2 regions of the Planifilum fimeticola genome follow, and region 1 is predicted to be linked to the other one. Evidence: a T-box and tRNA genes for the amino acid it is inferred to sense, from the RefSeq annotation. Region 1 holds a T-box; the other holds one or more tRNA genes.

Evidence for each region. The T-box of region 1 lies ahead of leuS (leucine--tRNA ligase). A T-box ahead of a tRNA ligase gene usually reads a tRNA of that ligase, here a tRNA-Leu.
Region 2: it encodes a tRNA-Leu, which carries the amino acid that the T-box ahead of leuS (leucine--tRNA ligase) is inferred to sense. The anticodon was not compared.

The regions. Positions count from the first base shown of each region.
Region 1 covers NZ_PVNE01000008.1:114,940-130,419, reverse strand. The annotation lists gene CLV97_RS18075 (methylated-DNA--[protein]-cysteine S-methyltransferase) at 40-537, opposite strand; gene CLV97_RS07090 (YqeG family HAD IIIA-type phosphatase) at 847-1,368, shown strand; gene yqeH (ribosome biogenesis GTPase YqeH) at 1,365-2,465, shown strand; gene CLV97_RS07080 (shikimate dehydrogenase) at 2,479-3,336, shown strand; gene nadD (nicotinate-nucleotide adenylyltransferase) at 3,357-3,944, shown strand; gene yqeK (bis(5'-nucleosyl)-tetraphosphatase (symmetrical) YqeK) at 3,928-4,524, shown strand; gene rsfS (ribosome silencing factor) at 4,521-4,862, shown strand; T-box leader at 4,984-5,214, shown strand; gene leuS (leucine--tRNA ligase) at 5,272-7,731, shown strand; gene CLV97_RS07055 (pseudouridine synthase) at 7,948-8,685, shown strand; gene fni (type 2 isopentenyl-diphosphate Delta-isomerase) at 8,685-9,746, shown strand; gene comER (late competence protein ComER) at 9,818-10,660, opposite strand; gene CLV97_RS07040 (helix-hairpin-helix domain-containing protein) at 10,870-11,508, shown strand; gene gltX (glutamate--tRNA ligase) at 11,800-13,269, shown strand; gene CLV97_RS07030 (hypothetical protein) at 13,318-13,908, opposite strand; gene CLV97_RS07025 (CaiB/BaiF CoA transferase family protein) at 14,248-15,444, shown strand.
Region 2 covers NZ_PVNE01000002.1:40,431-55,910, forward strand. The annotation lists gene CLV97_RS01595 (ROK family protein) at 1-202, shown strand, start outside; gene CLV97_RS01600 (glycoside hydrolase family 130 protein) at 266-1,231, shown strand; gene CLV97_RS01605 (prenyltransferase/squalene oxidase repeat-containing protein) at 1,247-2,446, shown strand; gene CLV97_RS01610 (SDR family NAD(P)-dependent oxidoreductase) at 2,443-2,982, shown strand; gene CLV97_RS01620 (2-phosphosulfolactate phosphatase) at 3,571-4,332, shown strand; gene coaE (dephospho-CoA kinase) at 4,450-5,064, shown strand; gene CLV97_RS01630 (lytic transglycosylase domain-containing protein) at 5,022-5,657, shown strand; gene CLV97_RS01635 (glyceraldehyde-3-phosphate dehydrogenase) at 5,873-6,910, shown strand; gene nrdR (transcriptional regulator NrdR) at 7,026-7,526, shown strand; gene CLV97_RS01645 (DnaD domain protein) at 7,801-9,270, shown strand; gene dnaI (primosomal protein DnaI) at 9,267-10,208, shown strand; tRNA gene CLV97_RS01655 (tRNA-Phe) at 10,371-10,446, shown strand; tRNA gene CLV97_RS01660 (tRNA-Gly) at 10,454-10,528, shown strand; tRNA gene CLV97_RS01665 (tRNA-Leu) at 10,541-10,628, shown strand; gene CLV97_RS01670 (thioredoxin-like domain-containing protein) at 10,923-12,392, opposite strand; gene queC (7-cyano-7-deazaguanine synthase QueC) at 12,525-13,217, opposite strand; gene CLV97_RS01680 (7-carboxy-7-deazaguanine synthase QueE) at 13,232-13,930, opposite strand; gene queD (6-carboxytetrahydropterin synthase QueD) at 13,927-14,451, opposite strand; gene mqnC (cyclic dehypoxanthinyl futalosine synthase) at 14,656-15,480, shown strand, end outside.

The DNA.
Region 1 (15,480 bases):
CCGGCAAGAGTATGATCCGAGACGAGCCGATGGATCGGTTCACAGGCTTCCAACCCCCTCCAGTTCCAGCAGCCGCTTCTTCACGGCCGGACCGCCCAGGTAACCGCCGAGCCGGTCCCTGGTGCCGACGACGCGGTGGCAGGGGATGATCAAGGGGACGGGATTTGTACCGACCGCTCTGCCCACGGCCCGGGAAAGGCGGACATCCCCCAGGGCCTTGGCGATGTTTCCATAGGTTTCGGTTTGACCGTAAGGGATTTTTCGGATTTCGTTCCACACCCGGAGCTGAAACCGGGTTCCACGCAAATGGACGGGAACATCAAAGGCTTTTCGTTCTCCTTGAAGATATTCCTCCAATTGCCGAAGAACCGTTTCCAATTTGGCCGGATTCCACTCGATCCGGCAGCGGGGAAAATGCTTCCGCAACCGGGATACGACCCGATCAGGATCAAATCCCGCCGCCTGCAGCGTTTTCCCGTCGGACGCCAGGCAGATTCCGCCTTCCCACTCATAGGTGGCCAGGTACAATTTTTTCACCGCGTTCCCTCCGATGGATGGGATGTATTTTATAGATATCACGGACAAAAGGAAAGGTCGTCCGGTGTTTTTGCGGAGTAATTCGGGGGTGCGGCTGCGGGATTTTTTCCGCGAATTCGTCCTTTTTGCGGGCCATCCCCCACGGGGGCATGGAACCGGTAGACGGAGGTTTGTTCCGGGCTGGTCGGCGCGCGGCAGAGCGCGGCTTCGATATCCCGCTTGATTTGCCGGATTCTTTTGCACACCGGATCGGGTATGTGGTATAGTTATTGCCGATAATGATCGGACTTTTTTCTCAGAGGTGGGCCCGTGCTGAAAGCGATCATACCGAAGCATTTTGCAGCATCCATCTATGAAATCGATTTTGAGAAACTTCAGCGGCGCGGGATCAAGGCGGCCATCTTCGATCTGGACAACACGCTGGTGGAGTCGACCCGCCCGGACGCCACCCCCCGGTTGGTCAGCTGGCTGGACCAGCTTCAGGGGATGGGTTTCCGCGTCATGATCGTATCCAACAACAACCGGACTCGGGTTTCCCGATTCGCCATTCCGCTCGGGGTGCCGTACATCCACCGGGCGAAGAAGCCCCTTTCCAAGGCGTTTATCGCGGCGATGCGGCGCTTGGAAAGCCGTCCGGAAGAGACGGCCATGATCGGGGATCAGCTGTTTACCGATGTGCTGGGGGGGAATCGGTTGGGGCTGTATACGATTCTGGTGGCTCCCGTCTCCAATGTGGAGGGCTTTTGGACAAGAATCAACCGCCGCATGGAGCGGGTGGTTTTTAACTTCATGCGCAAGCGGGGGCTGTTGGAAGGGGAGGACCGCCGATGACGGAAGGTACCCGGTGTGAAGGGTGCGGAGCCCTTCTTCAGACGGAGGATCCCGCACGGCCGGGATATGTGCCGGAGTCCGCTCTTGAGCGGGAGAATCCCGTGTGCCGGCGCTGTTTCCGCATCCGCCATTACAATGAAGTGGCGCGGGTGGAGCAGGATCCCGACCTCTACCTGCAGCTGCTCCGCCGGATCGGGCAGACGGACAGCCTGGTCGTGTTGGTCACCGATCTGTTTGATTTTGCCGGCAGTTGGATCCCCGGCATCCAACAGTACCTGGCTCGGAACGATCTCCTGCTGCTCGCGAACAAGATCGACCTGTTTCCCAAGTCGGTCAAACGGAACCGCCTGAGGGAGTGGGTTCGCCGGTCGGCGGAGAAGCTGGGCCTCCGCCCGGTGGGGGTCGTCCTGTGCAGCGCAGCCAAGGGCTTTCATATCGACGAGGTGATCGACGCCATCGAGCGGCATCGCCGGGGGCGGGACGCCTACGTGGTGGGGACCACCAATGTGGGGAAATCCACTTTGATCAACCGCATCCTGCGGGAGGAGGGAGAGGGCGGAGGCGAAATCACCACTTCTCCCTACCCGGGAACCACCCTCGATGTGATCCGCATCCCGCTGGAGGAAGGACGGGCCTTGATCGACACGCCCGGCATCGTCCGCCGGGATCGGTTGAGCGAATGGGTGTCGCCGGAAGACCTGCGGGTGATCGTTCCCCGGCGGGAGATTCATCCGCGGGTGTATCAGCTGAACGACCGCCAAACCCTGTTTTTCGGCGGTCTGGTTCGCTTTGACTTCGTGAAGGGGCCGAGGCAGCCCTTCGTCTGCTACGTTTCCAACGACCTGTACATACACCGGACCAAGTGGGAAAAGGCCGATGAAGTGTATTCCCGCCACCGGGGGGAGCTGCTCTCCCCCCCGTCGGAATCGGCGGATCTGCCGGAGATGGAGCGGCGTGAGTTTCGGCTGGCTGAAGGCGAGAAGAAGGATCTTGTCATCCCCGGATTGGGATGGATCGTGGCGGGGAAAAAGGAGGCTGAAATCCACGTCTGGGCTCCGCGCGGGATCCCCGTGGAAGTGCGGCCGGCGATTATATAAACATGTCGGGGGGATGAGGATGAATGCCGGAACCGGAGTGGTGGGGCTGATCGGCCATCCGGTGGGCCACTCCAAGTCGCCGGAGATGATGAACCGGGCGTTTCGCGCCTGCGGGCTTCCCTTCGTCTATTTGGCCTTTGACGTTTCGCCCTCGGAATTGGGGGACGCCGTACGGGGGATGCGTGCCCTGGGCTTTCGGGGGTGGAATGTGACCATTCCCCACAAGGTGGCTGTCCTCGAGCATCTGGATGAGGTGGAGGAGACCGCGAGGGAAATCGGCGCCGTCAACACCGTCGTCGCGCAGGAGGGGCGGTTGATCGGGTACAACACGGACGGAGAGGGATACCTTCGGTCCCTCGTCGACGAGACCGGATTGGAGCTTTCGGAACAAAGGGTGTTGATCCTCGGTGCGGGCGGAGCGGCGAGGGCGGTGGCCCACGCGCTGGCGACAACCGGGGTGGAGTCGATCACCATTGCCAACCGGACGAGGGAAAAGGCGGAGCGTTTGGCGGCCTCTCTCCGGAAAGCGGATGCGCGGGCCGTCTCCCTGTCGGAATTGGAGCGGGTGGTCGGGGAGACGACATTGCTGGTGCAGACCACCTCCGTGGGCATGTATCCGGAGACGGAGGCGATTCCGATCGACCCTTCGTTCCTGCACGAGCGGATGATCGTGAGCGACCTGATTTATCGCCCGCGGAAAACCCTTCTTCTGAGGGAGGCGGAGGCTCGGGGCGCCCGGATTCACGGGGGGCTGGGCATGCTGCTCCACCAGGCGGCCCTGGCCTTTGAACATTGGATGGGAAAGCCGGCGCCCGTGGACGTGATGCGGGAGGCCCTGGAAGAGGCGATGAAATCGGCGGGCGGAGGATGAGCCGGGAAAGAGGGATGAACATGCGCATTGGCATCTTCGGCGGGACCTTTGATCCGATTCACATGGGCCACCTCCTGGTTGCGGAACAGGCGAGGGAAGCCGGCGGCCTGGACGAGGTGTGGTTCATTCCCAACGCCGAACCTCCCCACAAGGAGGCTCCCGTATCCGCCCCGCACCACCGGGAGCGCATGGTGGAGCTGGCCATCGCCGATCATCCCCGTTTCCGCCTCTCCCGGGTGGAGCTGGTCCGCCCGGGTCCCTCCTATACGGTGGACACGGTGAAAGACTTGAAGAAAGCCTATCCCCAAACGCACTTTTTTTTGATCGTGGGCGCAGATATGATGAACGATCTGCCTCGATGGTATAAAATAGAGGAAATCCTGCAAGTTGTCCAGGTCATCGGCCATTTGCGGCCGGGGGTGGCGGCCGGAGATCTCCCCCCCTTCATCGCCAGCCGCTTGACCCTGGTGGAGGATGCCGTTACCCTGGACCTTTCATCTACGGATATTCGGAAACGGGCGGCGGCCGGGAAGTCGATCCGCTATCTGGTTCCCGAGAAGGTACGCCGCTATATCGAGGAGAATCGGTTATATGAAAATAAACCGTGAGAAACTAATGGAAGCGGCCAAGCGTCAAATGCCTTCTTCCCGGTGGGAACACACCCTGCGGGTGATGGAGACGGCGGCGGAGCTGGCCCGAAGAACGGGCGCCGATCCGGAGAAGGCGGATATCGCGGCCATTCTCCACGATTACTGCAAGTTTTGGCCGGAAGATAAGCAGAGGGAGTGGATCCTCCGCCACCGCCTGCCCCAGGATCTGCTTCAGTACAACAAGGAACTGTGGCACGCCCCCGTGGGTGCGGAAGCCGTGCGGGAGGAGCTGGGAATTGATGACGAAGAGGTGCTGAACGCGATCCGTTCTCACACCACGGGGCGCCCGGGGATGTCCCTGCTGGAAAAGGTGATTTTTCTCGCCGATTACATCGAACCCGGCCGAAGCTTTTCCGGCGTGGAAGAGGTTCGTCGACTGGCGCGCGAGGACTTGGACCGCGCGATCCTGAAGGCCTTGGACAATACCATCGTTTATCTGGTGGAACGGGGGTTTAAGGTATACCCGTTGACGATTTTAACCCGCAATGATTTTCTCGATAAAATCCCTCAAACCCTTCCAAAGGAGGAATCTCATTGAACCTGGTGGAAATTGCCCGACTCGCGGCCGACGCCGCCGAAGAGAAAAAGGCCCAGCGCGTCACCATTCTGGATATTCGCGGGTTGTCGGTGATAGTCGACTATTTCGTCATCTGTCACGGGAATTCGGAGACCCAGGTGCAGGCGATTGCGACGGGCGTCAAGGAAAAACTTGAGGAGGCCGGTGTTCCCATCAAGGGAGTGGAGGGATTCCGGGAAGCGCGGTGGGTGCTCCTGGATCTCGGCGACGTGGTCGTGCATGTCTTCCACAAGGACGAGAGGGATTTCTACGATTTGGAGCGGCTTTGGGGCGATGCACAGCAAGTCCGTGTCCAGTAGACAGGTATTGGACGGGCCGAAGCGGGAAAGGATGAGAAGTGCAGGGCCCCTGACGCCCTAAAACCCATTGACACGGGCGAAATCGTGGCATATAATAAGTTCCAAATCTTCGACAAAGGTTTGACAGGCCAGGATGAGGAGTAGTAGTTCGTCCGCTCTGCGCAGAGAGTCGGCGGGAGGTGCGAGCCGATCAGGGAGGGCGAATGAACTCGCCTCATCGCCCCGGAATGGAAAGGAAAGTACATTTCGGCGCTTCATCCCCGTTAACGGATGCAAATGAGGGAGTGCCCGCCGCCGGGCGGGTGCTAACTAGGGTGGTACCGCGGGAGTGAATCAACCTCTCGTCCCTAGCGTTTTTCAGCAGGGGCGGGAGGTTTCAATATTTTTGCAGGTGTTGGAGGAGACGCCAATGCGAGCGTATCAAGCGAGGGAAATCGAATCGAAATGGCAACGGGTCTGGGACGAGACGGGAGTTCACCGGACCGATCCGGACGTCGGAAAGACCAAGTTTTATACCCTGGAGCAGTTTCCCTATCCGTCGGGCGAAGGGATGCACATGGGGCATGTGAGGGTGTATTCCATCGGGGATGTGATCGCCCGGTTCAAACGGATGAACGGCTTCCGGGTGCTGCATCCGATGGGCGTGGACGCCTTCGGCTTGCCGGCGGAGAACGCGGCCATCAAGCGGGGGGTGAATCCCCGGGATTGGACCCTCAACAACATGAAGAAGTTCCGGGAGGAGCAGGAGCGGCTCGGAATCTCCTACGACTGGGACCGCTATGTGGCGACCTGCCTCCCCGACTACTACCGGTTCACCCAGTGGCTGTTCCTCCTTTTCTACGAGCGGGGATTGGCCTACCGGAAAAAGGCGCCGGTCAACTGGTGTCCCGACTGCGCGACCGTTCTGGCCAACGAACAGGTGGAGAACGGCAAGTGCTGGCGGTGCGACGCGGAGGTGACCAAGAAGGAGCTGGAGCAATGGTTCCTTAAGATCACCGATTACGCCGACCGGTTGCTGGAGGGGCTGGACCGCCTGCCCCGCTGGCCCGAACGGGTGAAGACGATGCAGCGCAACTGGATCGGGCGCAGCGAGGGGGCGAAAGTGACCTTCACCCTTCCGGAGCTGGACGATGAGCAGGTCACAGTCTTCACCACCCGCCCCGACACCCTGTACGGGGTGACGTACCTGGTGCTGGCGCCGGAACACCCCCTGGTGGACCGCCTGATCGCCGGGAAGGAGAAGGAAGGGGAGATCAGGGCGTTCATCGAGCGGATGCGGAAAGAGAGCGAAATTCAGCGGACCGCCGCCGACGCGGAAAAGGTGGGCATGGACACCGGAGCGGTGGCCCGGCATCCCTTGACCGGCGAAGAGGTTCCCGTCTGGATCGCCAACTACGTGTTGATGGATTACGGGACGGGCGCGGTGATGGGTGTTCCGGCCCACGACGAACGGGATTTTCAGTTCGCCAAAAAATACGGCCTGCCGATCCGCCGGGTGATCCGTCCCCGGGACGGGGAGTTGGAAGAGCCCCTTGCCGAGGCCTATACCGGTGAGGGCGTGTTGGCCGATTCCGGTCCCTTCGACGGCATGGACAACCGGGAGGCGATCCGTGCCATCTCCGAGCATCTGGCCGAAAAGGGACTCGGGGGCCCGGCGGTCACTTACCGGCTTCGCGACTGGCTGATCTCCCGTCAGCGGTACTGGGGATGCCCCATTCCCGTCGTCTACTGCGACAGCTGCGGAACGGTGCCGGTACCGAAGGAAGAATTGCCGGTGCTGCTTCCGGAGGACGTGGTCTTCGACGGCAAACGGAACCCGCTCACCACTTCGGAGTCCTTCGTCCGGACCGCCTGCCCCTCCTGCGGAGGACCTGCGCGGCGGGAGACGGACACGATGGACACCTTCATCGATTCCTCCTGGTATTTCCTCCGGTACGCCGATCCCAAGAACGATCGCCTTCCCTTCGATCCGGAGCGGATCCGGGAATGGCTGCCGGTCGACGAATACATCGGGGGAATCGAGCACGCCGTGCTCCATCTCCTTTACTCCCGCTTCTTCACCAAGGTGCTGTACGATGCGGGCCTGGTTCACGTCGACGAGCCCTTCACCAGCCTGTTGACCCAGGGCATGGTGTTGAGGGACGGGGCGAAGATGTCCAAGTCGAAGGGGAATACCGTCAGCCCGCTGGACATCATCGAAAGGTACGGAGCGGACACCGCCCGCCTGTTTATCCTGTTCGCCGCTCCGCCGGAGAGGGATCTGGAGTGGAGCGATTCCGGCGTAGAAGGGTGCTACCGCTTCCTGGGGCGGGTCTTCCGGTCGGTGACGGGACACGAGGAGCTGTTCCGCAACCGGCCCGATGCCCGGCCCGAAAAGGGACCCGCCCGGGATCTGCATCGCCGGATTCACCGCACCATCAAAAAGGTGACGGAGGATGTCGGGGAGCGGTACCATTTCAACACGGCGATCAGCGCGATTATGGAGCTGTTCAACGCGATCAGCGAATATCCGGAGGACGCTGACCGGGGAACCTTGGCCGATGCCCTGGAGACGGTCGTGATCCTGCTGGCTCCCTTTGCTCCCCATCTGTCGGAGGAATTGTGGCACGTCATGGGGCACGAGGCCAGCGTTCACGAACAGCCCTGGCCCGCCTACGATCCGGAGATGCTGGTGGAGGAAGAGGTGGAGATGGCCGTTCAGATCAACGGCAGGGTACGGGACAAACTGGTCGTGCCCGCCGAGGCGGATCGGGAAACGGTGGAGCAGTTGGCTCTCAATCAGGAACGCATCAAAAACCACCTGTCCGGCAAAACGGTGCGAAAGGTGATCGTGGTTCCCAAGAAGCTGATCAACATCGTCGCCAACTGAGGCGACCGAAAGGGGGGCGGTATAACCGCCCCCTTTCTTTTCGGTCGGAATGTCTTAACACGGGCAGGGGGGATGCGTCCCGATTGCCGTTTGCCGCGAAACCTCTGCATTTCCCGCCGGCCGCGCAACGGTTGTATCTCCGGCCCCTTTTTTGCGTTTGCCCGAGGATGTGATAGGATAAAATTTGCGTATTGAACGAGACACGGAGGCGAGAACATGGCGGACAAACGGTTGCGCCTCGACAAGTTCCTCGGCAGGATGGGCGTCGGGACGCGGAAGGAGATCCGGAAACTGGTCAAAGCGGGTCGGGTGACCGTGAACGGGGAAGTGGCCGGGGATCCGGGGATGCACGTGCTTGCGGAAAAGGACCGAATCGAAGTGGACGGTTTGCACATCGAATACCGGGAATTCATCTATCTCATGATGAACAAGCCCGCCGGGGTGGTTTCCGCCACGGCGGACCGGAGCTCGGAGACGGTGGTTCAGCTCCTCGAACCGGAACACGCCCTGTTTGAGCCGTTTCCGGTGGGACGGCTGGACAAGGATACCGAAGGGTTGCTTCTGCTCACCAACGACGGGAAGACGGCCCACCGGCTGCTTTCTCCAAAGCGGCGGGTGCCCAAGCGGTATTTTGCCCTCGTCCGGGGAGAGGTGACCGAAGCGGACGTGGAAGCCTTTCGGCGGGGCGTCGTCCTGGATGACGGTTATCAGACGCTGCCCGCGGAGCTCTCCATCCGCTCGTCCGGTCCGGAGTCCGAGACGGAAGTGACCGTCTATGAGGGAAAATACCATCAGGTGAAGCGGATGTTTGAAGCGGTGGGCAAACGGGTGGTTTACCTGAAACGCGTCGCCATGGGGCCCCTTCGGCTCGACCCGTCCCTGGAGGCGGGCGAGTACCGGGAGCTGACGGAGGAAGAAGTGGCCCTGCTCAAGGGAAAGGACATTGCGGGATGATGACGGAAGAGAGCCCGATTCAAAAGCGAAAGGCGGATCACATCCAGATCGCGCTGACCCGGGAGGTGACGGGCCGGGGGATCACCACCGGCATGGAGCGATACCGTTTTCGGCACGAGGCGTTGCCGGAGATCGATTTTTCCCGGGTTTCCCTCGCCACCTCCTTTTTGGGTCGACCCTTGAAGGCGCCCTTTCTGATCAGTTCCATGACCGGAGGGACGGAACAGGCGGGGCGGATCAATGCGGCCCTGGCGGAGGCCGCCCAGAAGCGGGGCTGGGCGATGGGCCTCGGATCCGTCCGAATGGCGATCGAACATCCGGAGACGGCGGCCACCTTCCAGGTGCGCTCCGTCGCTCCGGACATCCCCCTCTTGGCCAACCTGGGGGCGGTCCAGCTCAATTACGGTTATGGCCCCGATCAATGCCTCAGGGCCGTGGAATTGACGGGGGCCGACGGCCTGGTCCTCCACCTGAACGCCATGCAGGAGGTGTTTCAGCCCGAGGGAAACACCCGGTTCGGAAACCTGCTCCGGAAGATCGAGGAGGTGTGCCGGGCTCTGGAAGTGCCCGTCGGTGTCAAGGAGGTGGGCTTCGGCATTCACGGGCGGCTCGCCCGAAGGCTGTTTGATGCCGGGGTTCAGTTTGTGGATGTGGCCGGGGCCGGAGGAACCTCCTGGATTCAGGTGGAGAAATACCGCGCGAAGGATCCCCTGCTGGCGACGGCGGCGGAGGCCTTCGCCGATTGGGGGCTTCCCACCGCGGATTGCGTGCGGGATGTGCGCCGACACGTGCCGCAGGTCTGTTTGATCGCCAGCGGCGGCCTCAAAACCGGAGTTGACGCGGCCAAATCGATCGCCCTCGGTGCCGACCTGGCCGGATTCGGCCGCTCTCTGTTGCCCTCCGCCGCCACCTGTGATCCGGAGTCGATCATCCGGCAGATGGAGCGGATCGAGTTGGAGTGCAAAATCGCCATGTTTGGCGCCGGGATCGCCACCGTCGACCGGTTGAAGGGAACGGACCGGCTGCTGTGCGTGGGAGATCCGCCCGTTTCCGACTCTTGATGGGCCTTCTGGAAATATAAGGGGATTTGCGGTATACTGAACGTGCGTTCCGCGGACAACGGACCGCCTTTTCACCCCTTGCTTTCCGCCTCGTGCAGGGATTGTCGCACCTTTTCGACGTCCTCCGCAAATTTGGCGTGGGTGAGGCGGAACAGACGGTTCAGCACCGGATCAAATTCCCGCTCCAGCAGGTTGAGTCCCTCCTGGGTAATTCCTCCGGGAACGGCCACCCGTTCCTGCAGGCTCTCCAGGGAGAAACCGCCTTCGGTCAGCATCCGGGCGGTCCCCCGGGCCATCTGGATGACCAGCGGAATGGCCGTCTCCCGGGGAAGGCCGGTCACTTCCCCCGCGGTGCGGGCCAGTTGCTCCAGGAAGTGGGCCAAAAACGCCGGCCCGCAGCTGGCCAGGTCAGAGGCCACCCGGCAGTGTCGCTCGTCGATTTCCAGGGGCGTTCCGATCGCCGAAAGGAGGCGGAGCAATTCCTCCCGATCCTGAAGGGTGAGACGGCTGCCGGGGATGAAGAGGCAGGTTCCGTCCAGCACCGCGTGGGTGATGCTCGGAATGATCTTGGCGATTTTGGAGGGCAGGACCGCTTCCAGATCGCGGATCATTACCGGACTGGTAATGGAAATCATCATTTGGTCTTTTCCGGCCCATATGCCGATCTCATCCAGCACTTCCCGATAATCGCGGGGTTTGATGCACAGGAACACCCAGTCCGCTTCCCGGACCAGTTCGGCATTGCTTTCGGCGATTCGAATTCCGGGATGGGACTCGGCCAGCGCCTGCGCCTTGCTTCGAGTCCGGTTGCTAATCAGTATTTCCGACGGCCGGAGCGCCTCGGAGCGAATCAACGCTTCCACCAGGGTTCGTCCCATGCTTCCCGTGCCGATAAAACCGACCAACTTGCTCATCGCCCCTTCCCCCTTTTCGTCGCGGGAGCCGGGCCGGACTCGCCTGCCGGACCGGCCTTTTGCTTTTTATAAAGGTACGCGGCGGGCGGGGGGGGTTATGAAGCGGATGGGAAGACCCCTGAGGTGGACGACCTGCGGGGCAGGGGGCGGGCGGCCGTTCCGCGGTGCGATAAAGCCACCTGAAGCTTGCAGTGTGGGAGGGTGCTCAAATGGACGACCTTTGGACGCCCCGGGAGAAGAAGTTGGCCGTGTTGGCCGTCCTTTTGGCCGTCGCCTTGGCGGGCGTCGTCGCCGCGGATTGGCTGGGCGGGGAAGAGGAAGAGCAGGACCGGGTTCCTCTTGCGGCCTACACCCCGGACCGGGCGGCCCGTTCCGCCGAGGCCTCCGCGGAAACGGAGAAGGAGGAGGATGTGGTCGTCGATGTGAAGGGGGCGGTGGATCGGCCGGGCGTGTACCAGCTTCCCCCCGGGTCCCGGGTTCGGGATGCCCTGGACAAGGCGGGCGGAGCGGGGAAACAGGCGGATTTGGACCGGGTCAACCTGGCCCAACCCCTTGCTGACGGAATGGTGGTCTATATCCCCCGCCGCGGGGAGAAGATGCCTGATTTTCTGGATACCGGCGCTTCGGGAAGCGGGCAGGCGGGAGCCGGTCCGGGGAAAATCAACATCAACACCGCCTCCGCCGCCGAACTGGAGACGCTCGATGGGATCGGCCCCTCCAAGGCCGAGGCGATTCTTCGCTATCGGGAGGAGCACGGCCCCTTCACCGACGTCCGCGACCTGCTCAAGGTTCCCGGGATCGGTGAAAAAACCCTGGAGAAGTTTGCGGATCAGATCGCGGTGCATTGACGGGCATCGCATGCGGGCGGGAAGGGGGTGAGGATGCCCCTTCCTCCTTCGCCCCTTGAAAGGAACCCCTTCGCCGGATATACTGGAGACGTCCGTTCAGGGCGCGGCAAGCGGTCGCCCGGTATTCCCGGACATTACGAGGAGAGAATAATGGAAGAGAGTTGACTGGAGGATGGGTGTGCCGTCAGGGTGAGGGGCCGCGGCACACCCTTCCGCCCCTTGTCGGGAGCGAGTGGTTTTCGCCTGTGTTCGGGTGCCGGCGAGCATTTTTACGGAAATGAGGTGTGGCAGATGACGGTAAGGGTACGGTTTGCCCCCAGTCCCACGGGACATTTACATATCGGCAGCGCGAGGACGGCACTGTTCAATTTTCTGTTTGCCCGTAAGCACGGCGGGAAGTACATCCTCCGGATCGAGGATACCGACACCAGCCGCAACCGGGCCGATGCGGTGGAAGGATTTATCGACGGGTTCAAGTGGCTGGGGCTGGAGTGGGATGAAGGGCCGGATGTCGGCGGGGAGTTCGGCCCCTACACGTGCATGGAGCGACTGGATATTTATCGGCGGTATATTGATCGCCTGTTGGAGGAAGGCAAGGCCTACTACTGCTACTGCACCAAGGAAGAACTGGACAGGGAGAGGCAGGAGGCGAACGCCCGGGGCAAGGTTTATCGTTATTCGGGGAAATGCGCCCGCCTGGACGAGGAAACCCGAAACCGGTATGAGCGGGAAGGCCGCCCCAGAACCATCCGGTTCCGGGTACCGGAAGACCGGGAGATCGTCTTCCGGGATCTGATCCGGGGCGAGGTCCGCTTCCATACCAAGGACATGGGCGATTTTGTCATCGTCAAATCCAACGGGGTGCCCTTGTACAACCTGGCCGTCACCATCGACGACGCCCTGATGAAAATCACCCACGTCATTCGCGGGGAAGAGCATCTTTCCAACACTCCCGCCCAGCTGCTCCTTTATGAAGCCTTTGGCTGGAATCCTCCCGAGTTCGGACATCTTCCGCTGATTTTGAACGAAAGCGGGAAGAAGCTGTCCAAGCGGGATGAGACCGTCATGCAATTTATCGAGCAGTATCGCGAATCGGGGTACCTGCCCGAAGCGATCAACAATTACCTGGCTCTTCTGGGATGGTCTCCGCCGGGGGAATACGCCGAACAGGAGATCTTCTCCATGGACGAGCTGATCCGCCTCTTTTCCTTCGAACGAGTGAGCAAGGCGGGAGCGATTTTCGACCCCGAAAAACTGAAATGGATGAACGGGGAATACATCAAGAAGCTGGATGTCAAAACCCTGACGGATATGGCGCTTCCCTATTTGCAGGAGCACTACGGAATCGATGAGCCGGACCGCGAGTGGACGGAACAACTGGTGGCCCTCTACCAGCCGTCCCTTTCCCACCTTGAGGAGCTGCCCCGTCAGGCGGAGCTGTTCTTCCGGGATGATGTCCGCCACGATGAGGAAGCCAGGGAAGTGCTGAATCAACCCTCCGTCCCCGCCGTGCTGACCGCTTTCCGGGCGAAGGCGGCGGAGGCGGAGGATGCGGAATTCCAGCCGGCGAACATCAAGAAGATGCTGAAGGGAATCCAAAAGGAAACAGGCTACAGAGGAAAGCAGTTGTTCATGCCGATCCGGGCGGCCGTCACGGGACAAACCCACGGCCCGGACCTGAATCAAACCCTTTCCCTGTTGGGCAGGGAGAAGGTTATCCGCCGCATCGAACAGGTGATGGAGCAATTTTTGAATGCATAAAGGCGACTCCCTGAAAACAAAAGGGACCCGGCACCGGGCCCCTTTTGTTTAATGCTGGTAATAAGGGTTCATGCTGCGGTATTGGCTTCCGAATTGTTGGGCGGGTTGAGGCTGGGACATCGGCTGCACGGGAGGAACCGTTTGCATGGGCTGGGTTGCCTGTTGCTTCGGCACTCCCTGTTGCAGGATGCTCATCGCCTGGTTGGGAGACATGCCGGTTTGCGCGTGGCGCTGTACCCACTGTTGGGTGCTGGAAGGTTGTTGCCGGGATTGCGGTTGGAAACCGGCCGGCTGCTGGAACCGGGTGGAAATCGGTTGGGGAGAGGAGGCTTGGAAGCCGGTTTGTGCGACAGGCTGCTGTTGGAATTGGGGTTGGTGGACGGAGTAGGCCTGCTGCTTCAGCTGGCTGACTTCCTGCCGGGCCTGGGAAGCGATCTGGGAGATTTGCTGCAGTTTTTGGGCGTTAAAGGCTTCTTTTTGCGCCATGTTTTGGAGCTGGGTCCGGAGGTTGGGATCCATCACGGATGATTGCAGCTGTTGAGCCAACTGCTGATTGGACCGCTCCGCCTGCTCCAGCTGTTGGCACATGGAGCGAATCTGATCCATCTCCGATTCGATTCGGGAAATCACTTGATGCACGCAGGATACCTCCTTCAGATAAGATTTGATGTGTCCACCGTTACTATGAGTTGCGCGGATTGGAATTATGCACTTCCGAAAGGGATGAGAGGATTTGACAGGACGGTGAGATGCGCCGGATAAGGACGGTGAATATTGACAAAACCGCCTTCTTCAAATAAATTAAAATCAACGGAATAAAGCGGCGACGATCAACCTGCGTCCATTCACCCGGCCGGTGAAGGAGCCGCAGGTGCGAGCCGGGAAGGCGAAGACTCGCGGGGAGGAGAAACCCCGGAAGGTTTCCAGACCGCCGATCTTCGCCCGCCCGGCTATTTTTTTTCGAAGGAGGGAAATGGGATGTCCAATGCAGGGGGACCGTTGGAGGGAATCCGGGTGGTCGATGTGTCCCGGGTGCTGGCCGGTCCTTTTTGCACCATGATCCTGGGTGATTTGGGCGCCGAAGTCATCAAGGTGGAAGCGCCGGGGGGAAGCGATGAAACCCGGGGATGGGGTCCTCCTTACGCCGCCGGGGAAAGCGCCTATTACCTCTGCGCCAACCGAAACAAGAGGGGACTCACTCTCGATTTGAAGAAGGAAGAGGGGAAGCGGATCTTTCTCCGGCTTATTCGGGAAGCCGACGTGCTGGTTGAGAATTTCAAGGTGGGAACGCTGGCTCGAATGGGACTCGCTCCCGAGTGGCTCAGAAAGATCAACCCCCGCCTGGTGGTGGCGGAAATCACCGGGTTCGGCCAGACCGGCCCCCTCGCTTCCTTTCCCGGCTACGACTTCATCATTCAGGCGCTGGGAGGGCTGATGAGCATCACCGGGAGCGAGGAGAGCGGCCCGATGAAGGTGGGAGTCGCCATCGTCGACGTGTTGGCCGGATTGTACGCGGCCCTCGGGATCCTTGCCGCCCTCCACGAGCGCAAGCGGTCCGGAGAGGGGCAGGTGGTGGATACCGCACTGCTCGATGTGTGCGTGGCTTCCCTGGTGAATGTGGCCAGCAACTATCTGGTGGGGGGCAAGGTGGCGAAACGGCTCGGAAACGCCCACCCCAACATCGTACCTTACCAGTCCTTTCGCGCCGCCGATCAGGAGATGGCGATCGCCGTCGGCAACGACCGGCAGTTCCGCAGGCTGGCGGAGGTGATGGAGAAGCCGGAGCTGGCGGAGGACGGGCGTTTTGCAACCAACCGGGATCGCCTGAGCCGCCGGAAGGAACTGACGGAGGCCTTGCAGCAGGTGTTTGAGACCCGTCCTGCCCGGGAGTGGATGGAGCTGCTGCAGGGGGCGGGCATTCCCTGTGCTCCCATCCAGAGCATCGACCAGGTTTTCGGCCATCCCCAGGTGCGGGCGCGGGAGATGGTAGTGGAGATGACTCATCCCTCCGCAGAGAAGGTAAGGCTTGTGGGGAGTCCCCTCAAGTTGTCCCGCACGCCGGTCACCTATCGCCGGCATCCTCCCCTGGCCGGGGAGCACACGAAGGAAATTTTGACGGAGTTGGGGTATTCCGAAGAGGAGATCGAGAAGCTGAGACGAGAAGGCGTGATATGAAAAACTTTGGATTTCAGTTTTGGAAGGGGAGGCGAG
Region 2 (15,480 bases), on a different contig from region 1:
CCACCTATTCAATCCCCGGGCCATCGTGATCGGGGGCGGGGTGGCCAGCGCCGGGGACGTGCTGTTCCCTTCCCTCCGGGAAAGGGTCCGAGCCTGCCTGATGCCGTCCTTTGCGGGAACCTTTGAGCTCCTTCCGGCGAAACTGGGAGAGGATGCCGGAGTGATCGGAGCCGCCGCGTTATGGGCGAAGCGGTCGGAGTGAACCGCCATCTTCCGATTTGGCCCGATCAGACTGAAACCTGGGAAAATTGAGGAGTGATTGCAGGTGTCGAAATCATCGATTCTTTTTCCTTTCGGATCATTTGTGAAGCATGAATCCAACCCGATTTTGTCCCCTCGGGGAGAGGGATGGGAATCCAAGGATGTGTTCAATCCGGCCGCTGTTGTGAAGGATGGCAAGGTGCACCTGTTGTACCGGGCGGAGGATCGCACCGGGATGGGGAAGTGGAACGGGACTTCCCGCATCGGTCTGGCGGTGAGCGAAGACGGGATCCGCTTTGAACGCCATCCCGAACCGGTTCTGATTCCGACGGAGCCCTATGAGGCGGACGGCGGGTGCGAAGATCCCCGGGTGACCCAGATCGGGGACACCTATTATATGACCTATACGGCCTATGACGGAAAAAACGCCCGGATGTGCCTGGCCACATCCAAGGATTTGGTCAACTGGGAAAAGCACGGGATCGTGTTCCCGGGATGGGAAGGGGACCAGGCCCGGGAATGGTCCAAATCCGGAGCGATTCTTCCGGAGAAGATCAACGGCAAATACGTCATGTATTTCGGGGACAGCTGCATCTGGATCGCCTTTTCCGACGACGCGATCCATTGGGAGCCCGTGGAGGAGCCGGTTCTCAGACCCCGTGAAAATCCCGCCGACTTCGACAGTTTGCTGGTGGAACCGGGTCCCCAGCCCCTCCTGACGGATGAAGGGATTCTCCTGATTTACAATGGAGCCCGGAAACTGGGCGAGAGCGGAAGGAGCGGAACCGGGAACATCCACGCCTTTCCCGTCCGCTATGAGGCGGGGCAGGTGCTGTTCTCCCGGGAAAATCCGGCACAGGTGATCCGGCGGACGGAATCCAGCTTTTTCGCCCCGGAATCCCTGGCCGAGACGGAAGGCCAGGTGGACAACGTCGTCTTTCTGGAGGGGCTGGTGGAGTTCCGGGGCGCCTGGTATCTGTACTACGGAATGGCGGACTCCCACATCGGTGTGGCCATTTACCGTCCGTAGAGGGGGTGAAGGGACTTGTCCCTGAGAAGGCTTGTCGCCGGTGCGGTGGCCGGTGTGCTGTTGGCGGTCGGTTCCGTTTTTCCGGCCGCCGCAAAGCCGTCCGGGAATGCGGAACGCGAATCCCTTTACCGCAGGATGATCAACCTGGACCACCTCAATCATCTGCAGGATGAGGTGACCCTGGGAGGTCGGGAGATGGCGGTGACCCGGATCTACTCGGAGTACCCGGATTACGGATGGGTGGATGCCGGCGAGGAAGGGATCGGCTGTGTCGATGACACGGCCCGGGCGGCGGTGGTGTATCTCACGGATTATGAGCGTACCGGAGACCGGAAGAGTCTGGAGAGGGCGCGGAAGGCTCTCAATTTTGTCCTGCACATGCAGGCCGAGGACGGAGAATTCTATAATTTCGTCCGGGAGGATTATTCCATCAACCGGGACGGACCGACCAGCCGCAAATCCATGAGCTGGTGGGCCTCTCGCGCCATGTGGGCTTTGGGGAACGGTTACCGGGTGTTCCGCAAGGAAGATCCCGCCTATGCCGCGGAGCTCAGGGAGCGGTTCCTGCTGGCCAACGAGGCCCTGCAGCGGAAGATCGGCCCGGATTACGGAAAATACCGACGGATCCACGGTCAAAAAGTTCCCGCCTGGATCGACGAATTTGACGCCTTTTCCAACGCCCTGCTGGGGCTGACGGAGTTTTACCGGGCGGAGCCTCTGCCCGAAATCGCGGACTCCATGGTGAAGCTGGGGGATGGATTGTCCCGGTATCAGTTGGGGACCTTTTCCGAATACCCCTACCGGGCTCACATGGACTGGAGCGGTTCCGTCCAGCTCTGGCACACCTGGGGAAGCTCCCAGCCGATGGCGTTGGCGAGGGCGGGAAAGGTGCTGAACCGCAGGGACTACATTGAATCCGCCCGGAAAGCGGCGGAGGGGATTTACGCTCATCTGCTCACATCCGGGATGATCAAGGAGATGGCCCCCACTCCCTCTTACTACGAGCAAATCGCCTACGGGGCCAACCGGATGGTTCAAGGGCTGATCGCCGTGGGAGAGGCTACGGGAGATGCCAAATACCGTCGGATGGCGGGATTGGCCGCTTCATGGTTTTTCGGAAACAACGACGCCGACGCGGTGATGTACGATTTCCAAACCGGGCCCGCTTCATCCATGCGGACACCTCCGATTATGAAAGCGTGGAGGGGCTGGTGAAGGAGACGCTCCGCTCCTTCGGAAGGTTGGACATCATGTTCAACAATGCCGGGATCGGCAATCCGCCCGTTTCCGTCCTGGACATGCCTCCGAAGGAGTACCACCGGACCGTTGCCGTCAACCAGCACGGGGTTTTTTACGGGATCAAGGAGGCGGGCAATGCCATGAAGGAGAAGGGGGGCGTCATCATCAACACCGCTTCCGTGTACGGGTTTTTTGCGGATCGGAGGCATTTTCCCTATCACGCCAGCAAGGGAGCCGTGGTGATGATGACCAAGGCGGCGGCCTTGGAGCTGGCCCGGTACAATATCCGCGTGGTGGCCGTCGCGCCGGGGCTGGTGGACACGGAGATCGTCGCCCCGTGGAAACAGCGTCCCGACCTGTGGCGGACGGTGGAAAAGGCGCAAATGCGGGGCCGGGTGGCAAAGCCCGAAGAGGTTGCCAAAGCGGTGGCGTTTCTGGCCAGCGACGACGCCTCCTTTGTGAACGGTTCCGTCCTGTTCGTGGACGACGGAGCAGCCTCCTTCAAGCGGTGAGGGGAAATCGCACACAAACCGACGGTGTGACTTCTCGGCCAAACGGATCTCCTCCCGATGTGGTCCATGGGATGCGCGGGGATTTCCATCATCGGAACCTGGATGAAGGAGCCGGTCCGTCTCCCGGATGCAGGAGGAATCCGGCCTTCCGTCGCCCGGTACGCCGGGATCCGATGGGGATAGCGTCCTCCCTCCGGGAAATGCCCGGGGATTTTTATGGACGTTCCGCATATACATTCTACGGATTGACGGAGAGCCGCCGGATCGGGGGATACCGCCGGGACACGAGGCGCAAACGAAAGCAGGTCCCCGTTTCATCGCCTTGAAAGGAGGTGAAAGCCGGTGATCAAACCCTTATGCGGCGGACGCGGTCCCGGAAGTCCCGATCAGGATGAACAAAAGGGTGGGGAGCAAAAGGGAGCGACATTCTCATAAAAAAATTCTCGGTCGGGGGTTCCTCGAGGGGTGCAACCTTGATGTCCGGGTTGCACCCTTTTGTGCGGGAGCCCGAAAGGAAGACGTTTTTGTCTTGTCCCTCCAAGGGAAAGAGAGGGTAGACGGGAAATCCTTCAACGGGAGATGAGTTCGTTGCCGAAAAAGATCCGCATATGGATGAAAAAGGAAGAGATTGAGGAGACGGCCCTCAAGGGATCGACCGCCGTCGTCATGGATGTTTGTCTGGCGACCACGACGCTGCTAAAGATCATCGAAGGGGGACCCCGCAGGGTGTTTCCCACCGGCAGTCTGGAGGAGGCCCGCCGGCTTGCGGAGGAGCTGGATGCCCGCCATCTGTTGACCGGAGGAGAAGAAGGGGGATTTCGGATCGAGGGATTTCACTGCGGCCCCTTTCCCGATGAGTACCCTCCGGAGAAGGTGAAGGGAAAGGATGTGGTATACCTCACTTCCAACGGAACCCGGGCCATCCACCGCGCCCGAACCGCCGATGAGCTGCTGATCGCCTGCATTCGCAACGCTCCGGCGGTGGCCCGATATCTGCAGGAGGTGACGACGGACACGGTCCGTCTGATCTGTGCCGGTTCCCTGGGAAGGGTTTCCCTGGAGGATGTCTTGTGTGCGGCAATCATCCTGACGGAGATGGATCTGTCCGGATGGGACCTGGATGACGCGGCCGTCCTTTTGCGGGATTGGGGGAGTCGCGTGCGGGAGGAGGTTCCCCGTATCCTGGAGACGGGGCGGATCGGCCGGTGGTTTGAGCGGGAGGGGGAAATCCGCGCCCTTCGCTATGCCGGAGAAGTGGGCGCCAGCGACACCCTGATCGTCTTCCGGGATGGGCAATTGGTGGCCATGGCCGGGAGCGGGGAGCGGCGGGAGGCGGAAAAGCGCCGGTGAACGGGGGTGCGAGACGTTTCGTCCTCATTTTTTCGGGAATGGAATTGGATTTTGTTCCCGAAACCGTGTTATGATTTCTCATATATCGGGCAAGAGGGAAGGAGGGGAGCGATCGGGATGCGCATCGGATTGACCGGTGGAATAGCGACGGGCAAAAGCACCGTTTCCCGGATGCTGCAAACTCGAGGAGCGGCGATCGTCGACGCCGATCAAGTGGCCCGGGAGGTGGTGGAGCCCCATACGCCGGGATGGAGGCGGATCCGGGAGCGCTTCGGCGATCGGATCCTTCGACCTGACGGTTATCTCGACCGGAAGGCCCTTCGGGATGTGGTTTTCCGCGATCCCCAGGCCCGCAGGGATTTGAACGGAATTCTGCATCCCCTGATCCGGGAGAGAATGCTGGAGCAGGCAAAATTCCTGGAACGGGAGCGCCCGGGAAGGGTCATCGTGTTTGACATTCCCCTTCTCTATGAGAGCAGACTGACCGATTGGGTGGAAAAAGTGATCGTGGTGTATGTCCCGGAATCGGTTCAAATCCGCCGATTGATGGAGCGGGAGGGGATCGGGGAGGAGGAAGCGCTCCGCATGGTCCGGGCCCAGATGCCGATCGAGGAGAAAAAGCGGATGGCGGACTGCCTCATCGACAATTCCGGCTCACTGGAGGAAACGGAAAGACAGGTTGATCATCTATGGCGATGCCTGACCTCAGAAAATGGATCCAGCCCGCAGTGATGGCCCTGCCGTCAAAGCGGAGAATGGCCCTGGCTCTTCTCCTTTTGCTGTTGTTTTTGTCGGTGGTTTCCCCGCTGTTTAACCAGTGGATGTACCCCCTCAGATTTGAGGAGCACATCCTTTACAGCGCCGAAGCCACTGGTGCCGATCCGTTTTTGGTGATGGCCATCATCCGAGTGGAGAGCAAGTTTGATCCCCAAAAGCGGTCACCGAAGGGCGCCCAGGGATTGATGCAGCTGATGCCCGAAACGGTGGACTGGGTGATTTCGGAGGGCAAGTTTTCCCCGGCCTTTTACGACTTGGTGTATGAACCGTCGGTCAACATACATATGGGCAGTTGGTACATATCCGGTCTGGTCCGGGAATTTGAAGGCAACAAAATCGCGGCGATCGCCGCTTACAATGCCGGACCGGGCAATGTAAAGCGATGGCTGAAGGAGGGAAGGTGGGACGGGACCCGCCGGAATCTGAATGGTGTGCCTTACGGGGAAACGCGCCACTACATCCGCCGAGTCACCTTTTTCTATGAAAAGTACCGAACCCTCTACGGCCATCTGATCGAGAGCAAGGAGACCTACACCCTGCCGCAGTAGCGTCTCGATAAAACGAAGAAATCCCCAAAACAGGGGGCGCAGGTACCTTTTGCCAATCAAAATGAAGGCGAAGGGATGCGTCCCTTTTTTTGTCCAACGGGACGGTTTTTGTCCCGGTGAGGCAAATTTTGTCGTCGCATTGCAATATGTGACATACTGTTTATAATGAGAAGAGGGTATTTTGATGTTCACTTTGATTGAGGAAGGGGAAAATCATGCCACTTCGAGTTGCCATCAACGGATTTGGACGAATCGGGCGAATGGTTTTCCGCAGAGCGATGCGAGAGAACGATATGCGGGTGGTTGCCGTGAATGCCAGCTATCCACCGGAGACGTTGGCCCACCTGATCAAATATGACACGGTACACGGGGTGTTCGAGGGAGAAGTGGTGGCGGAGGAGGACGGATTCACCGTCAATGGCCAAAGGGTGAAACTGCTTTCCGACCGGGATCCCTCCCGCCTTCCCTGGGGCGATTTGGACGTCGACGTGGTGGTGGAGGCCACCGGGAAGTTCCGGGACCGGGAAGGGGCCGGGAAGCATCTGGAGGCCGGTGCAAAGAAGGTGGTCATCACGGCCCCCGGCAAGGACGAGGATGTCACCATCGTCATGGGAGTCAATGAAAGCGCATACGATCCGGAGAAGCACCGCATTCTCTCCAACGCCTCCTGCACCACCAATTGCCTCGCTCCCGTGGTCAAGGTGCTGCACGAGGCCTTCGGGGTGGAACACGGACTGATGACGACGGTTCATTCTTACACCAACGACCAGAAAAACCTGGACAATCCCCACAAGGATCTCCGCCGGGCCCGGGCGTGCGCCCAATCGATCATTCCGACCAAAACGGGTGCGGCCCAGGCGATCGGCAAGGTGTTGCCGGAGTTGGCCGGGCGGTTGAACGGACTCGCTTTGCGCGTTCCCACTCCCAATGTTTCCGTTGTCGATCTGGTGGCGGATCTGACGGTGCCGGTGTCGGCGGAAGAGGTGAACCAAGCCCTCAAGCGAGCGGCGGAAACGCATATGAAGGGCATTCTCCAGTATTGCGACGCCCCGCTCGTCTCCTCCGACTTTAACGGAAATGAACACTCCGCCATCGTTGACGCTCCCTCCACCATGGTGACCGGGGAGCGGCAAGTCAAGGTCCTGGCTTGGTATGACAACGAGTGGGGATATTCCTGCCGCGTGGTCGATCTGGTAAAACTGATCGGCCGGCTGCAGGAGGCCGGGCGGACCAAGCAGGAAGTGGCATTGTAAACAGGATTTTGGAGGTTTATGAGACAAGTTCCCGTCGCCTTGAAGGGCGGGAACTTTTTTGTTTTCAGCGCACCCCTGAAAGAGGATACAATGAGTATGAAGGAGGGATGGTTGGATGAGATGTCCCTATTGCGGATCGATGGGAAGCCGGGTGCTGGATTCCCGCCCGGCCAACGAAGGAAAATCGATACGGCGACGCCGCGAATGCGAAAGCTGTGAACGGCGCTTTACCACCTTTGAGACGGTGGAAGTGAAGCCCCTCATGGTGATCAAGAAGGACGGGAGCCGGGAGGAATTCAGCCGGGAGAAGGTGCTGCGCGGGCTGATTCGGGCGTGCGAAAAGCGGACCGTGCCCCTGGACAAGTTGGAGCAACTGGTCGATCGGATCGAGCGCCAGCTGCGCGAGCAGGGGCGGTCGGAGGTGCCGTCCCGGGAGATCGGTGAGATGGTGATGGAGGGGCTGGCGGAAGTGGATGAGGTGGCCTATGTCCGATTTGCTTCCGTATACCGGCAGTTCCGGGATATCAACATGTTTGTGAAAGAACTGGAAGAATTGTTGAATCGGTCCCGGAAGCCGCTTCCGGATGTGAAAGAGAAAGATGGATGGAAAGAATAGAGACCGTCGGGAGAAAGCCCGGTTTGTCAACCCGGAAGGGGATTGGTACAATAATAGGACCCCTTGCGATCGGATTTCTGATAACGATTCTTCCCCGGACGGATGAACCCCATTCAAAGCCGTGGGATCCCCCTTTGGTGCGTCGCCGATGAGGGTTTCCCGCCCGGATGATCACGGTTCCGGGCCGTTTTAATCCTTTCACAGGGCGGAACGGCCGGAGGGTTTCCGATGGTTGCTGTTTTACCCGAAAAGGGACGTTGAGGAGGCTTCGGGTATGTCTTCGATGATCTGGAAGGAGTGCACGCCGCGCGACGGCTGGTGGAGCCGGACACTTCGGCCGATTCACGCGGCGGATGTGAGCAGTCTGTTGCACCTGTATCAACCGATTGTCGGAACAGCGGCCATTGGTCTGTATCTCACCTTGGCCTACCAGATTCCCTTGCACCGGGCGGGTGCTTCCGAGGTCCATTCCCATCTATATTTGATGAATCTTCTGTCCCTGCCTCTGCAGGACCTGCTGGAAGCCCGCTACCGGCTGGAGGGAGTGGGCCTGGTCAACACCTACCGTTCGGACAAGGGAGAGATGCGCCTCTACGAGTACGAAATCGTTCCCCCTCTCTGTCCGGAACAGTTTTTCCAGAGCGACGTTCTCAGCATCGCCCTGTACAACCGGCTGGGGAAAGAGCGGTATCTGGCCATCCGGCGGAAGTTGCTGGAGGGAGAGGGGGCTTACCGGAAAGAACAGAGGGGGAAAAATGTGACCAAGTCGTTCCAGCAGGTGTTTGGGAGCTTCTCCCCGGCGGAGGTGAGCGCGGCGGCTTCCGTCGAGAAGATGTGGAACCCCGGAGTGGAACCGGTGTCCCGGGAGGGGAAACCGCCCTCTTTTTTCACAGAAGAGGACGATTTGGCCATGATCCGCATGCGGTTGGAATCCGTCCTCGATCCCGATGCCTGGACGGAAGAAGTGGAGATGCAGCTGAGGGAAATCCGCTTTCTGTACCAGTTGACCGATTGGGATCTCCTGCGGGCGCTGCAAAATCCCTATGTGACTTACAATGGGCGAATCGATCTGGATCGTCTTCGCAATTTCGTCTGCAACGAGTATCGCTTCCGTTTCGGGGCACTCCCCGTGGTGATCAACCGGGATTTTTCCCGCGCGGATTCGCGCAAGGAGCCTCCCGTCAAGGGGGGACAAGCCAAGGGATCGGCCGCCTCAACGGAGGAGGAGGATCACCTGAAGCGACATCTGAAGGAGTTGGCCTCCATCTCCCCCCTGGAACTTTTGTCCCACTTTCAAAACGGCATGCGCATCCCCGACGCCGATATGGATCTGGTGGAACGACTGGTCCGCGAATACGGACTGCCTTTCGGCGTAATCAATGTTCTGTTGGAGTACGTGATGTACACGCACGATTACAAGCTGCCACGTCCCCTGGTGGAGAAAATCGCCGGCCACTGGAAGCGCCGGGGAGTGAAAACGGTTGAAGAGGCTTACGATCTGGCGCAGAAAGAGCTAAACTGGGAGTGGAAGAAGCAGAAACAGCAGCGGAGGCAGACCAAGGATCGCTCCGCCCGAAAGGGAACGGGCGCGGAACAGCTGCCGCGGGCGGTGGCCAAACAGATGGAAGCGGAAAGACGCGGAAAGACGGAACAGGCGGAAGTGGATCCCAAGGTGCAGGCGGAGATCCTGGAAGAATTGAACCGCATGCGTGAACGGTTCAAAGAAAAGAGGGGTTCAACATGAACCGGATTGATCGCTACACGGGTGAATGGATGAAAAGGATGCCCGGGCGAAAGGGGATGGAGGCCCGCGTTCAGTCGTGGATGTCCCATCCGGCGGTCGCTCAGTTTTTGCGGGATCACCCGCAGGTAACCAAGAAGACGTTGGTTCGCTCCCTCGCCCGGGTGCGCCAGTTTGTCCAGGAACAGGAGAATTGCGCCAAATGCCCCGGTCTGGACAACTGTCCCAATCTGGTGCGGGGGCATGCGGGAAGACTCGTGTACTCCGGCGGTTATGTGGATTTGGTTATGAAACCCTGCGACAAGCTGAAGGCGAGAATGGAGGAGGAGAAGCGGAACCGACTGATCCGCAGCCATTACATCCCGCGCGACATTCTGTCCGCCACCTTTGAAACGATCATTCCCGACGCGGGGAGAACCGCGGCGATCCGGGCGGCCATTCGCTTCTGCAATGCCTTTGCCGACGGAAAGCCGGAGCGGGGACTCTATCTGTACGGCCCCTTCGGCGTGGGAAAGAGCCGAATCGCCGGAGCGATGACCCGGGAACTGGTGCGACACAACGTGGATTCCCTGATGGTGTACGTGCCGGACTTCATGCGGGAGATGCGCGATTCCATCCAGGAGGGATCCCTGGGCGAGAAGCTGGACCGGTTGAAAAAGGCGAGCGTTCTGATTCTGGACGATATCGGCGCCGAAACCCTCACCCCCTGGACCCGGGATGAGGTGTTGGGTTCGATTTTGCAATACCGGGTGACCGAGGGATTGCCCGTGGTTTATACGTCAAACCTGGATCTGGAGGAGCTGGAAGATCACCTGGCTCACTCTCACCGGGGAGGGACCGAACGGGCCAAAGCCCGGCGAATCATGGAACGGATCCGCCATTACGTGGACGTGTACCTGGTGGAAGGCCCCAATCGGCGGCTGATGAAGGGGGGATCCTGATTCATCGGGAGGATTTGCGCACGGGGCCCTTGACTTCCCTGACGGAGGCGGATAAAATATTAACTGTCCCTCGGACGAGCGGTCAAAGGCGATCCCGCCGAAAAAAACCTTGATCCGGAAAGGGATGCGTGGTATAATCAACATCGTCGTCAAATGTAATGTGGTTCGGTAGCTCAGTTGGTAGAGCAGAGGACTGAAAATCCTCGTGTCGGCGGTTCGATTCCGTCCCGAACCACCATCTGCGAGCGGAAGTGGCTCAGGGGTAGAGCACCGCCTTGCCAAGGCGGGGGTCGCGGGTTCGAATCCCGTCTTCCGCTCCATTTTCATTTTACGCCGGGGTGGCGGAATGGCAGACGCACGGGACTTAAAATCCCGGGGTGGGTTTCCACCGTGTCGGTTCAAGTCCGACCCTCGGCACCAGCGATCTCCTGGAGGTTTCAGCTGACAGGGGATTTTTTTGTGCCGCCGAAAAGACGCATCAGGTGCCGGAATGGAAGAGGCGGAGTTATTTGCCGCGACCCTGGAGAGTGTAATGGTTGCGGCGCGCGATGGACTCGGCTCGTATCCGGAAGGGAAATATCGCGCCCCGTGCCCCCCTTAGGGTCGCTCTCATAGGTGGTAACAGGTTGGCACAACGCACAAAAGTATGGGGCGAATCCATTTTAACCGCGTCCCATGGGTGGAATGTGAAACTCCCGCTAAAGCGGGAGTTTTTTATATCAGCTCCAATGTCTTTAGTTCCTCCGTTTGGAGATCGAAGACGCGGATGAGATGGTTGTTGGTGTCGGCGATATACAGTTTTTCTTCATGCAGGAGAACGTCATTCGGTTCATTCAGGGGAAGGAGATCGCAATCCTTGTCGCCGATCCGGCAGAGGGATTTTTTCGGCCGGGCGATCACCGTGGAAATGCTCCGGGCGGAAAGATCCGCTCTCCGAATGGCGTGATTGTAGGTATCGGCGATGTAAACGGTGTTTCCGGACGCGGATACGCCCAGGGGATGCTGGAGCAACGCCGTCCGGAAGGGACCGTCCCGGTGTCCGAAATCGAACAGTCCGCGCCCGATCAGTGTGGTGACTTCGCCGGTTTCCGCATGGCAGGTGCGAAGGGAGGAGGTCTCGCTGTCCGCGAAGACCAGCTTCGTCCCCAGGATGTCGATCCCGCTGGGCTGGGCGCAATTGGCGATGCGGGGAGGTCCGTCGATCAGGTTTTCCCTTCCGCTGCCGGCAAAGACCTCGGCCCGGCGGGTGTCCGGGTCCAGCTTCCACAACTGATGGGAGCCGGCCATGGCGATGTACAACCGGTTGCCAAAGGCTGCCAGGTCCCAGGGGGAGTTGAGGGAAATGGAGGAACCGATCCCCTCCGCCGCCGGCCACATGGCCTGTTTTCCGTTTCCCGCCAAGGTGCGGACCGTCTGTTCCGTTAAATCGATCTCGCGGATCTTGTGGTTGTCCGTATCGCATACATATAGCTTGTTCCCGACTGCCTCCAGCCCCTGGGGGAAGCGGAAGGCCGCCTCCGAAAAGGAGCCGTCCCGGTCTCCCGCCTCTCCGCGACCGATGATGCGCCGCACTTCGGCGCGGTCGCCTGCGGGCTTCAGCTCCAGGATGCGGTGGTGGCGGGAGTCGGAGACGAAGAGGTGGCCGGTTTCCGGATGGATGGTCAGTTTTCCGGGAAAGGACAAGGTGCTGTCCGGCAGGGGCGGGCGGCGAATTTGGATTTTTTCTTTGGCCAGGATTCCGCGCCTTTTGGCTTGGTCGAGGGCCTGGGCGATGTGACGGTCCAGTTCATCCCGGAGCCCTTCCCCCGATCCCCGGGCGAGCAACCGGCCGTCGGCGCCGATCAGGACAAAGGTCGGCCAGGCCCGGACGAGGTAGTTGTTCCAGATGTCGTGTCCGTTGTCGATGACCACCGGGTGCTCGATGTCGTGGCGGATGATCGCCTGACGGATGTTCTCCGGATCCTGTTCGTTGTCAAATTTGGCCGCGTGCACTCCGATCACCAGGAAGGGCTCTTTCCGGTACTTTCTTTCCAGGTAGGCCAAGTCCGGAAGGACGTGCAGGCAATTGATGCAGCAGTAGGTCCAGAAGTCGAGGAGCACGACATGCCCATTCAACATGTCGAGGGACAGGGGGCGGTCCGTATTGAGCCAGAGGGCATTTTTCGGAAGTTCGGGCGCCTTCATCGATTTCACCTCGCAAGGTGTGATGGCCTGAACACCAAGAGGGGGTGTACCGCGAAGCGCCTTTGTCATCGCGACGAAACGGATCGGCACACCCTCCTCCGAAACCCCCGATAAAGGCGTTTTCGCCGAGCTTTATGAAAGGTCGGCGGGCCGCTCTTCATAAGGGATCGGGTCTATTATTCCCGCTTCGCGGAATCCCTTGAGCCGGAGCCGACAGCTGTCGCATACCCCGCAGGCCCGCTCCCCGCCCCGGTAACAGGAGGTGGTCAGATGATAGGGGGCGCCGAGCCGGTGCCCCAGCTTGACCGTCTCCGCCTTCGACAGGCGGATGAGGGGAGTCCGGATTTCGATCGGTTCCGACCGGGTTCCCGCCCGGGTGCCGACCCGGAGCACCCGGTTCACCGCTTCGATGAATTCGGGGCGGCAGTCGGGATAGCCGCTGTAATCGACGGCGCTGACACCGATGAAGATGGCCCGGGCACCGACCACCTCCGCGAAGGAGGCCGCCAGGGACAAGAAAATCAGGTTTCTTCCGGGGACATAGGTGTTGGGGATTTCTTCCCCCGTTTCCCCGGAGGGAATCTCCATGCGGGAGTCGGTGAGCGAGCTCCCGCCGATATGTTGCAGGAGGTCCAGTTGCACGATCCGGTGTTCGCGGGCGCCAAAGTGTTCCGCCACCCGGCGGGCGCAATCCACCTCCCGCCGGTGCCGCTGACCGTAGTCGAAGGTGAGGGCGTAAATCTCGAACCCCTCGTCCGCCGCGACGGCCATGCACGTCGTGCTGTCCAGGCCGCCGCTCAGGATCACGACCGCTTTGTCGGACAACGCTTTTCCTCCTCTCAGACCCCGCGTCGGTCCGGGTCCCAGATGTATTTGTGCGTCTGCAGGTTTAACCGGATATCCTTCCGCTTGCCTTCGAGCAACCAGGCGACCAACCGGTCGGGGGGAAGCGTGTTCCATTCGGGGCTGAAAAGAATCTGACCCCGGCGCACGGCGTTTTCCACCACCGACAGGGCTTCGTTGAATTCCTCCCGATCGGAAATGACGAATTTGATCTCATCCCGGTCCGTCAAGTGGAGAAAATTGCTGGGGATCATCTTGTCCCGTTCCCCGCTGGAACGGAGCTTGAAGTCCATGATGAAGCGGACTTTCCCCCCGTGGGGAGAGGCTTCCCGCCAGCGGTGGAAGGGGAGAAGATCAATGGCCCCGTTGGTCTCGATGTGGATGTCCTCCAAAAAGGGGAGGGGCGCCAATTCCTGAAGCAGGGCGAGGGCCTTGTCCCGGTAGAGGAGCGGTTCGCCTCCGGTCAGGCAGATGTGGCGGTTGCCGTAGCGCTTCACCTGTTCCAGGATCTCTCCCAGGGTAAGGATTTTCTCCGGAGGATGCGGAGCGTAGCTGTAGGGGGTGTCGCACCAGGTGCACCGCAGATTGCAGTTATACAGACGGATGAAGGTGGTGGGGAATCCCGCCATGTTTCCTTCGCCTTCCACCGTTTGGAAAATTTCCACCAGGGGAATCGTGATTTCCTTGGGGTTCATCGGTCCTCCCCCATCCATTCCCGGCGCAGGGTCGCGGCGCTGGTGGGCGTTTCTTCCAGCCGAAGGGATTCCAGCCGCAGGGCCTGCTCCGGTGATCCCAGCTCCTTCAGCCCCTCTTCCAACCGTTCCCAGATCCAGACGATCATGTTTTCGACGCTGGTGTTCATGGGGGGCAGGACGCCGTTCAGGTATTGGTGGTCCAGGGGGACGAGGATTTTTTCCTTCACCATCGCCTTCAGATCCTTGAAGTCGACGACCAGTCCGATATCGTTGACGAAACCGCTCACTTGGACGGTGAGCCGGTACGTGTGCCCGTGGAGCGCCTTGCACTTGCCTTCATACAGGTGCAGGTGGTGGGATGAGTCAAAGGTGAAGGTTTTCTCCACGGCGACGCGTCGCTGATGATACTTCAGCTGTTCCTTTTGAATGTCCCTGCCGAATACCTGCAGTTTCGGCGGAAAGGGAAAGGCGCCCTCCTCCTTTCGGGAGGGTCCCGCTTGATTCCATTCCTTTGGGTTCATGGTGATCGCTCCCTAGTGTTTGTTTTGAGAGTGGTGGGTTTTCGACACTCTGCGCCGCATACGGTCTCGTGAAGCCCGTGCCGCGGCACATATCCAGTTTAGCATACTGGCGGTTTTGGGGGGAATGCAAGACAGGGAGCCGGCTCATGTGATAGGATAGAAAAGAAGCCGCTACTGTCGGATCCGGGTTGAGGAGGTTGGCTGATGGCGAAGATAGATCAAATATTGGATCGTGCGTTGAAAGGGGAACGGCTGGGGCTGGAGGAGGGCATTCTCCTCTGGGAGAGCGACCAAGTGGAGAAAATGGGATGGGTTGCCAACCAGATTATGGAGCGCCTGCATCCGGAACCGATTACGACCTTTGTGATCGGACGCAATATCAACTACAGCAACATTTGTGACACCTACTGCCGCTTCTGCGCCTTTTACCGGCCGCCCGGCCATGAGGAGGGCTATGTGCTCAGCAATGAGGAGATCTTCAAAAAGATCCAGGAAACGATCGACGTGGGCGGCACGGAAATTCTGATGCAGGGTGGAACCCATCCGGATCTCCCCTTCAGTTATTACACCAATCTGCTGCGGGAGATCAAAAAGCGGTTTGATATTCACATCCACTCCTTTTCGCCGGCGGAAATCCTGAAGATGAAGGAAGTTTCCGGTCTGTCCCTCGAAGAGGTAATCCGGCAGTTGAAGGAAGCGGGATTGGATTCGCTCCCCGGCGGAGGCGCCGAGATCCTGGACGACCGGACCCGGCTCAAGATCAGCCGTCTGAAGGGTTCCTGGCGGGATTGGATGAACGTGATGCAGACGGCGCACCGGTTGGGGATGCACACGACGGCGACGATGGTGATCGGTTTCGGGGAGACCCTGGAAGAGAGGGTGCTCCACCTGCTCCGAATTCGCGAAGCCCAGGATGAGACCGGCGGATTTCTCGCCTTCATCGTTTGGACCTTCCAGCCGGACAACACCCGGTTGAAGCGGGAAAAGCTCACCGGAGAGGACTATTTGAAGGCGGTGGCCATTTCCCGT